Regions from separate parts of the Shewanella sp. 553 genome, predicted to be linked through region 1. Evidence: predicted binding sites of a transcription regulator. Region 1 holds the regulator's gene; the other holds the start of a gene.
The links. The regulator LexA, encoded in region 1, represses DNA repair genes until DNA is damaged. The targets are predictions, from matches to a motif close to TACTGTATNNNNATACAGTA.
Positions count from the first base shown of each region.

Region 1 (5,181 bases):
GGTTACCACGCTTGCACTTACGGCTGACTATATCAGGCTAATTTCCGCTTTATTGGACGCAGTGAGAGATCTACACTCGTTGGCCAATGAAACAGACCACTAAATTGTTCGGATATAACAAATAATCGTTGATATCTATTACTAACTTAATCGCTGTTTAAATATTGATCAAGATCACTTTTTTTTAATTTTTTTAAAACAGCAACAAAAAAGCCCCTCGCGGGGCTTAAGTATGGAAAGTTTGAACTGTAATGCTAGTGCAGTGAACTAAATAATGATGCTTGTTGATAGCCCAGATCTTGCTCTGTCAGGGCTGTTACAGGTAAGTGACTATTATCATCTTCAATCACAACACCTAGAGCCTGGGTACTTTTGGCGACCAATTGTAAGCGGCGGCAATCGCGAGCATCGAGTGCTTGGGTCCAACTGATCACCGCACTGGATGTACCACTAGTAAGCGCTTTTTCCATCGCCCACAGTGCTTCAACTTCATCTTTGGTGTGCACTAATAAGATTCTATCCATGCGTACCCCCGCATCGGCGAGCATCTGCTTATAGCCAATATTCGGTGGGCTAATCAGTACGACCCACTGGCCTTGTTGGCTTAATCTTGCTAATTGCGGTGTTAGCGCTTGCAACTCATGCTTACCTTGGGTACGACTCGATAATGTCGCAATGGTACTGTGCTGAGTTGGTTTGTGTTGCTTATTCATATCGACCCAAAGGCCGGGATGTCGCGGGGCATTACCCATTAGATTATTCATTGCCAATCTCCGTTGCGGATAACACCTACGGCCAGCCCTTCGATGCTAAGGCTTTGGGTAGATAGGTCGACGACTATCGGTGAATATTCTTCATTTTCGGCGTGAAGATATACAGTATTACCTTTCTTTTCAAAGCGCTTTACTGTGACATCATCTTCGACGCGAGCTACGACAACCTGCCCATTACTGGCTTGCTCCACCTTATGCACCGCAAGTAGATCGCCTTCGAGAATACCAATATTTTTCATGCTATCGCCGCGGACTCTTAAGAGAAAATCAGCGCTTGGGCGAAACATCGCTGGGTCAACTTTGTAGTGTTGCTCAACATGTTCTTGGGCCAAAATGGGTTCACCGGCAGCGACTTGTCCAATCAGTGGTAAACCAAGATCTTCGCTATCATCTTCTTGAGTTAGCTTAATACCTCGCGAGGTCCCAGGCATTATTTCGATGCAGCCTTTTTTGGCTAAGGCTTTTAAGTGCTCTTCGGCCGCATTGGCGCTTTTAAAGCCTAGGCGACGAGCAATTTCAGCTCGGGTAGGCGGCATGCCTGTATCGGCAATATTGCGTTTAATTAATTCTAATATTTCAGCTTGTCTAGGGGTTAATGGTCTCATTACAGATCCTGTCTTTCCATACAGTAACTGTTAGTATATACAGTATTTAAAGTAGCGCAAGGATTAAGCATATTTTTGTCGGCAATGTGGTGGGATTTGCTTAAAACTGAAAATAAGGTCGCAGATTTATTTTTATTGCAATCTGACTTTTTTAATTTAAATCAATGTTATGAATTTAATTTTACGGAAAGGATTCATTGAGTGTCGCTGAGTGGCGCGATTGCTCTCTTATCTGTTGAGACGATTTCAGTGCCAAGTTCGGGCGGTGAAACAAATAAGCAGGCTATAGGGTTTGGTTGCACCATGCACCTGCATTTATCCTTATCTTATGTCATTGAGCGAGGAGCTATTATGGCTTACTGGCGATAAGATCATCTAACAGGTGGTGGTAATCATGGATTGCGGGAAAGTCGGTAAATATTTTATGGGGCTTTTTACTATCAGGATTGCTTATGCCAAGCAAATACCCAACTCCAGCTTGTTTGGCGGCATGTAAGATAGCTTCGCTGTCATCGATAAATAAACACCGACTGGGTTGCAATTGATATTGGTTAAATAAGCTAGACCAAAATTGAGGGTGCTCTTTAGCAAAACCTGTTTCATGGCTGGAGATCATATGGTCTAACCCTTGCGCGAGCTCTGTGTGTTCTAGTTTGAGAGCTAGGCTTTGAGGATGGGCATTGGTCACTAATATTCTGGTTTTATGCTTTTGAGTCAATGCGCGTAGAAATGGCATGCTGTCTTGGCGTAACTGTATCCTGTCGGCCAATGTGCGTTGCAGCTGCACAATATCCAGTTGCAGTTGTTGCTGCCAGTAGTCGAGGCAATACCAATCCAAGGTGCCAACCACTTGGTCGTAGGCTTGTTCTACCAAGACATTAGCTTCATTTAGAGAGATGTTTCTGCTGTGACTTAAGGTTTGCGGCACTAGCTTGAGCCAAAAATGGCTATCAAAGTGTAAATCTAGCAGTGTGCCATCCATATCAAGCAGTACAGTATCGATTTTATCCCAAGGAAACATAAGGTCAGTAAAAAAATTCTATCGTGAGAGTTGTGGATTAGGCCCATCATAGTAAGATTGAACTGTGATGCAAACGTCATTTTATCAGGGACATTCATGTCGGACCAAAAGCCACAGATATTACATACACAAGTTGTTGCCCAGAGTCGGTTATTTCAAATTGAACAAGTGCACCTGAAATTTTCTAATCAGGTCGAGCGCCAGTATGAACGTATGAAAGGTAATAATCGTGGTGCCGTAATGGTGGTCCCTGTGTTGGGTGAGCAACTGCTGCTGGGCAGAGAGTACGCCGCAGGAACCCACAGCTATGAACTGGGCTTTCCCAAAGGGCTGGTTGATCCGGGAGAGACGCCTGAGCAAGCCGCTAATCGGGAGCTGCAGGAGGAGATAGGCTTTGGGGCTAAAAAATTAACCCATTTGATGGAGTTAAGTCTGGCGCCCAGCTATTTTGTCAGCAAGATGCAGATCTATATTGCAGAAGATCTGTATGAGAGTCGCCTTGAAGGCGATGAGCCCGAGCCAATAGAGGTTGTTTCTTGGCCGCTTGAACAGTGGTCAGGGCTATTGGCATTGGAAGACTTCTCAGAGTCTAGAAGTGTGAGTGCCTTGTTTTTAGCCCAGAAGCATTTAAAACTAAAATAGTTATTTCAATTCGGATATATGCATTACCTGTCTAGGTTGTTGGAGTTGTGATGAAGCCAGAAGAGTGTGTGGAACAGGTGATCGCCATCGCCGTTGAAGCGGGAATGGCCATCAAAGATATTTACCTTGAAGGTAGCTTTGATAAAGAAATTAAGGCGGATAATACCCCTGTGACGTCTGCCGATCTCGCTGCGCACCAAATTATCACCGCTGCGCTGACTCAGCTGACTCCTGATATTCCTGTGTTATCTGAAGAAGATGCCGACATCCCGTTATCCGATCGCGTCGATTGGCCCAGGTATTGGCTGGTCGATCCGTTAGATGGCACCGGAGAGTTTATTGCTGGCAGCGGCGACTTTTCGGTGATCATCGCGTTAGTTGAGCATAATCGCCCCATTATGGGGATTGTTTATGTGCCCATGACCGAGGTGATTTATTATGCCATCGCGGGACTGGGGGCTTATAAGCGCTCAAGTAAAGGCGAGCAGCGTATTGCCAGTCGTCAATTGACACTCGATGATTCGCGCTCATTGCGCTTGGCGGTCAGTCGTCGCCAAGATCCGCAGTCGGTATTAAAGCTACTGAACCAGCCTAAACATTGTGAGCTAGTGGTGCTCGGCGGGGCAGCGCTTAAAAGTTGCTTGGTCGCCGAAGGGCGCGCCGATTGTTATGTACGCATTGGCCCTACTGGCGAGTGGGATACCGGCGCGGCACAAATTATTGTCGAAGAGGCGGGCGGGCAGATCATGGATCTTGAACTGCAGCCGCTCAGTTATAACGAACGTGAATCGCTCGAAAACCCTAATTTTATCGTGGTCGGTTCGACCCATTTACCTTGGGATGAGTTGTTAGTCAGTGAATAAGCCCGTTGATATTACCCTGCGTGCGGCGCAAAAGGGCGAACTGGCCGGCGTTTATCGGCTTGAACAGCGTGTGTTTGGCGAACATTGTTATCCGGATTTCTTTTTTCGTCAGAGTTTCGATTGTTGGCCAAGTGGTTTGCGTGTTGCAATAGATCACAATAATCGTCTTCTTGGCTATATCCTAATGGTGCCAAGTGAGCTGCGGCATATAGGTTGGATATTATCTGTCGCCGTGGAGACACTCGCCCAAGGCCGAGGTATCGGCAAACGTTTTATAATCGATGCACTTAATCACTTGGCGCCGTCGGTCACTCAGGTAATGCTCACTGTGGACCCAGCTAATCCAGCGCGTCATTTATACCTAGCATTGGGGTTTGTCGAGTTGCAAACAGAAGCTGACTATTTTGGCCCAGATGCATCACGGGTGGTGATGTGTCTGATGCGCTAAGCCTTGTCTATTGTGCACGGCCACAGCTTGGCAATGGCTTATATAATCCTCTACTGCCGTCTAAATGGTTAGGCTAACCTAAGGTCGCGGCAAGCTGGAGCAAATATGCTGTTAACAAAACGATTTTTGCCCTATTTTGTCACCCAATGTTTAGGCGCATTAAACGATAATATTTATAAAAATGTTTTACTCTTGATGGTGGCTTATAGCCAGATCAATGAGTTGCCAATCAGCATTAATTTATTTGTCAATTTGGCCGCGGGCCTGTTTATTTTACCCTTCTTTCTTTTTTCAGCTCATGCCGGGATGCTCGCTGACAATATGGACAAGGCGAAGCTTATCCGCAGACTCAAACAACTCGAAGTGGTTATCATGTCGTGCGCTGCGATGGCGATGTTGTCTCAAAGCTACATGGTGATGTTACTGCTGTTATTTTTAACTGGCTGTCAGTCGGCCTATTTCGGGCCGGTAAAATATTCACTCTTACCGCAAGTATTGGCCGAAGAAGAGTTAGTTACGGGTAATGCTTGGGTCGAAATGGGTACATTTTTAGCTATTTTAAGTGGCACATTGAGCGCTGGGCTGTTGATGACGAGTGCGCATGGGATTGTCGCCAGTGCCTTGATTGTCTTTGTACTTTCCCTGTGTGGTTATTTGGCCAGTCGTGCCATTCCGGCTTTGCCTCTACAGCATGACGTAACCCCAATTCGTTTTGCTCCTTTATCTGACACATGGCGCGCCATTACCCAGGTGAGAAAGACGCCAAGCATCTGGATGGCGATCATCGCCATTAGCTGGTTTTGGTTTCTCGGTGCCACTTACCTAACGC
Region 1 is NZ_CM181701.1:110,098-115,278, forward strand. Features, by position in the region: gene AC5YBZ_RS00505 (cell division inhibitor SulA) at 255-764, opposite strand; gene lexA (transcriptional repressor LexA) at 761-1,378, opposite strand; gene yrfG (GMP/IMP nucleotidase) at 1,728-2,399, opposite strand; gene nudE (ADP compounds hydrolase NudE) at 2,496-3,041, shown strand; gene cysQ (3'(2'),5'-bisphosphate nucleotidase CysQ) at 3,092-3,904, shown strand; gene AC5YBZ_RS00530 (GNAT family N-acetyltransferase) at 3,897-4,352, shown strand; gene AC5YBZ_RS00535 (MFS transporter) at 4,458-5,181, shown strand, end outside.

Region 2 (5,181 bases), 1.7 Mb from region 1:
AATCCACAACTGTTAAGTACTGGTAATTGGTATTGCGAAATACTGCTGATGGTCCAAAACGCGCCGACAGCGGGGCCAGCAAAACCATCATAAAAGCCCAATGGCAACCCTTGGCGCCATTGCTTAAAGGCCGAGGGTGCGCGAGTTGGTGGTAAGTGGCTGTTGCCCCCCATCACACTGGGTTTTACTAGGGTATAAATGGCAATGATGATGATAATGAGCGGCAGTAATTTTTCGAGCCATTGATTATCAATGAGATAGACTACGAAGGTGCCGATAACGGCGCCAATGAAGGTGGCTATTGCGGCATGGTACCAAAAGCGTGGCTCAAAAAAATGTTTGCGGTAATAGGTGAATGCCGCCATGGATGAACCAAAGCTGGCGGCCAATTTATTGGTTCCCAGCGCCGCGTGTGGCGGTATGCCTATGGTTAATAATGCAGGTATTGATAGCAAGCCTCCGCCGCCTGCGACAGCGTCAATAAAGCCGGCAATAAAACCTGTGGCGGCTAAAATAATCCAAACGCTGGGGTCTAAAAGTAACTCCAATGTGGTTCCTACTCTATGACTTGGCGAAACGGAGGTAAGGCATCAAGCAGCGACTTTCCATAACGTTTCGTGACTAAGCGACGATCTAAGATAGTGATACGGCCATAATCTTCTTCCTTACGCAGTAATCTACCACAACTTTGGATCAATTTACGTGATGCGTCAGGTATGGTCAGTTGTAAAAACGGATTACCGCCCTTTATCTTGATATATTCTGCATGGGCTTGCTCCACAGGGGAGGTCGGCACTGCAAAGGGTAATTTGGTGATAATCAAATTGGTGAGATAATCTCCTGGCAGATCGAGCCCTTCAGAGAAGCTGCCCGTGCCGAAAATAATACTTACCTCGCCAGCATCACAGCGCTGTTTATGTTGTGTCAGCAGTTGTTGACGCGAGTCTTCCCCCTGGATCAATAATGGGCTGTCAATCTTGGGGCGGACAATATCGGCCACTTTCTCCATCTGCCAGTATGAGGCAAACAGCACTAAGGTGGCGGTTTCACCTTCGATAAGGGTCAATATCTGCTCGGCAAGCTCATCGGTATAACGGTCGTCCGTCGGTTCGGTGCGCATTTTTGGCAGGTATAAGGTCGCATTTTGCTCAAAATCAAATGGGCTATCCATGGCCAGATAACGACTACCATCGTTTATCGACAGGCCCACCTGATGGGTAAAATGATTAAAATTATTCAATGCGCGTAAAGTGGCGCTACACAGCACCACACCAGCGGCTTTTTCCCATAATAAGGATTCGAGCATAAAGCCCACTTCAATCGGTGAGACGTTACACAAGTAGTCGTGTTGTTTACCCGGAAGTTGCTCTATCCATCTGGCCATCGGTGCCCCTTTAGGGCTGTCGGTCTTGGCCATCATCTTCCACAATTTTTGCAGATTTTCTAAACGCTGCAGCATAAAGCCAGTTTCGCTCAGCAGTTGCTCGGCTTGATGCTTGGGCAGCTCACCATCTTTTATGGCTTCGTTAAGCAAGGTCAACATCTTATTGAACTGCTTGAGGGCGTTATTAGCGGCACTGGCTAAGTTTTCTGCTTGGATAACTAAAGCTTGCGGCAGCTTGCCATGTTCAAAACGGATGCGGTTTTCAGGGTTATCAAATGCAGCGCCTTGGCCGTCGCAATACTGCGCTACGGCGTTGAGCAACCCGGTTAATTCGTTAATGTGGTCTAACATCGCCTGAGCAGGGGCAATAATATGATTACTCTTAAGCTGATTTTGCAGTTTAGCTGTGGTTTTGCCGATCTTTTCTAACCAATCCACCGCGCCTCTAAGGGTCGCCTGCGCGCTGGAAAAGTCTCTGGCGACAACGGGGAGGTGATGGGCCTCGTCAATCACATAGTAGAGATCTTCAGGATCGGGCAAGATCACCCCGCCGCCTAGTTCCAAGTCGGCAAAAAGCAGACTGTGGTTAGCGATTAACACATCCCAGTTATCAATATCTTCACGGGCCTTATGAAATGGGCAGTGACGATGACTGGCTAGTTGCCGATGACAGCTGTGTTTGTCGCAGGCGATTTGGCTCCAAAGATGATCGGGCAATTGTTGCGTTAGGGTATCGCGCTCGCCATTCCAACGACCTTCATGGAAATCTTTTAACAAACTTTGTAATAGGGCTATCTGGCTGTTATCGGGTTTAGTTTGCCACATGGCCATCTGGGTGCCGTCATCACTGCCAATGAGCATTTCAAGTTTGGCTAAGCAGATATAGCGTTGACGCCCCTTAACCAGACCAAAGGTAAAGTCGAGTCCAGATTGCCGTAAAAAGAAGGGTAAATCTTTATTGAGTAACTGCTCTTGCAGCGCCACCGTGGCGGTGGCGATACAGACTTTTTTCTTGCTGGCTAAGGCTAATGGAATGGTGCCTAGAATATAAGCCAACGACTTACCAATACCCGTGCCAGCTTCGACGACAATGATGCGCCTATGTTTGTCATATTCACCTGCTAATGTTTTTGAGATCTCTGCCACAATGTAGTTTTGCTCGCGCCGAGAGCGAAAGTTGGGCAAGGCGGCCGCAATGTCTTTATAGATGGTGCGGATCTGAGTTTTAACAGTGGCAGATAACATGAAGGCACATAGCAGAGAAATACAGCTGTACATAATAACAGTAAAACAGCACAAGCGGAATATGAATAAGTTCTGAAACAGTCGATACAAGCATAAGCGACTAGCGATGTTAACAATATGGATTTGACCAGTTGTCAGCTGTGCGCTTGGCAAGATAAATGAGCTGATGAGTGAGCAAGCTCATATTGTGTCGTTCACCTCATTTATTTGGATAACGAAATTAATACTATAGTTGTTGGTCCTGTATCGTTTGAATAATGAAATTGATACCATAGTTGCTGATCCTGTATCGATTACAACTGCGTTTCCATTCAAAACGCTAGCAACTGTGATCGGCAGCGAACTCTTTTACGTACAGGGCCTGCCAGTCATAGTGCACTGCGCCGCACACAAACCAACCACAGCTCGGAAATAAGTCACCATAATATGGTAAATAAACATACTAACGCAGAACGTGAAATCGAATTTGAACTCGATGCTAATCTCATTTCAACCACAGATCCCTCCAGTATAGTCACCTATGCTAATGCCGGTTTTTGTGATATTGCCGGTTATCAAGCCGATGAATTAATTGGTAAACCACATAATATTGTGCGCCATGCCGATATGCCTAAGCCCGCCTTTAAGCAGTTATGGCAAACGGTGCAATCTGGCCGCAGTTGGATGGGACTGGTGAAGAACGCCCGTAAAGGAGGCGGATTTTATTGGGTATCAGCCTTTATCACCCCCATCACCGATGCTAAGGGCAAAATTATTGAATATCAGTCTGTGCGCACTAAGCCTAACCGAGAATGGGTTAAGCGTGCAGAGGCGCTCTATAGCGAAATGAGCCAAAAAGAGACGCCATCTAAGCTATCAAGGCCACGCTTTAGTTATCGTTGGGCGCGTTATCTTGCTGCGTTAACAGCGCTTGCCAGCACCCTAGCTATGATGAGCGGCGCATCGGTACACTTAGGTGGTACGGTATCGATATTGGCGATGGCCGGGCTGTTACTCAATGAGTTTTTTCATCAACGACGTTTAGGGCAGGTGGCAACACTTGCGACGCAAGCATATGATAACCCGTTGATGGAGCTCGTCTATACCGGGCGTTATGATGAATATTCCATGATAGAGCTCGCGCTGCAAAAGCGTAAAGCCGAGGTGCGTGCGATTGTTGCCAGAGCCAGCGAAACCGCAGAGGGGATCCACGTTAGTGCTGAGCACGAGTTAGTTAATCAGCAAGAGATTAAGCATAACTTGAATAAGCAAGGTGCCGATACCGACTCTGTAGCGACAGCGGTAACCGAAATGTCCAGCTCAATTCGCGATGTGGCTGATAATGCGATGGCGGCATCACAATTAGTGGAGCAAGTGAATCAGCTTGCTGATGACGGACTCAATAATGTGCAAACCACGATAGACTCGGTGGCAGAACTGCACTCAGAATTAGCGCGTGCAAACGGCATAATTAACGATCTATCGGTGAGTAGCCAAGAGATTGAAAAGATCCTCGAAGTCATCGGCACCATAGCCGATCAGACCAATCTGCTGGCACTCAATGCGGCGATTGAAGCGGCTCGAGCAGGAGAGAGTGGCCGTGGATTTGCGGTGGTAGCCGATGAGGTTAGAGCGTTAGCTTCAAAAACCCAAGCTTCCACCGAAGAAATTCGCTCCATGATTGCTCACCTGCAAGATACCGCTGGCCAAGCCGTGATAGCGACGCAACAAGGCAGCCATTTATCGGATGTGTGTCGAGACAATGCTGTTCGTACCGGCGATGTGCTGAAACATGCCAATAGTATGTTGAGTGAGGTGGCCAGCGCGAGTCATCAAATCGCTGCCGCGGTGCATCAGCAGGCGAGTGTGACTGAAGATATTAATAGCAACATCATCTCCATTCAGCAGTTGTCATTGGCCAATATTGAGCGCAGCGATCACTCGGTAAATCGTGGCTCTGAGTTGGTGAGTCAGCTCAGCGATCTACAACGTTTGATGCAGCAATTTCAAAAGCGATAACGCGATTGATTAATTACAATCGCTTATCTTCATTATCGCCACTTCTCTTTATCAGAGTCTCTTAAATTGCAGGCCTGGTGGATTGAGGCCCGTGAGCTGAAGTTTACATGAGTGCCACCATACGCCGCTGATACAGCGGCGTTTTTATCTCTATAGCGACTGGCAATAAAACCGTATCTATCGGTTATCGCCATGGTTCTGCTTCAAGCGCTTAATGCAGTACGGCTAATGTCACCTAGCTAATTCCACGAGATTAATTCTATTTGGCTAATGTTCCATCACGAGGGGATTGCTGGCTTGGCATCGACTAAATAGCATCAGTCAAAGGCATAAAAAAACGCCGTCATGTTGATCAGACGGCGTTGGTTGGGATCAATCCAGCGGCGTGCTTACACCTTATAAATCTTAGCTGGTATGGCTTGGCGAACGGCGGCGCCAACCACCCAGTCGAGCATCACGCCCTGGCCTTCACGAGTCGGGTCGATAAGGCCGATATCGTTAATATTGACTCCATCTCTGGATTTCATTTTAACGGGTTGCTGTTTATCACCAAT
Region 2 is NZ_CM181701.1:2,454,126-2,459,306, reverse strand. Features, by position in the region: gene AC5YBZ_RS11000 (sulfite exporter TauE/SafE family protein) at 1-548, opposite strand, end outside; gene dinG (ATP-dependent DNA helicase DinG) at 557-2,629, opposite strand; gene AC5YBZ_RS10990 (methyl-accepting chemotaxis protein) at 3,056-4,627, shown strand; gene AC5YBZ_RS10985 (tetrathionate reductase subunit A) at 5,017-5,181, opposite strand, start outside.
Region 2: a site for LexA is predicted at 2,653-2,672, ahead of dinG (ATP-dependent DNA helicase DinG). Genes of this name have one in related genera too.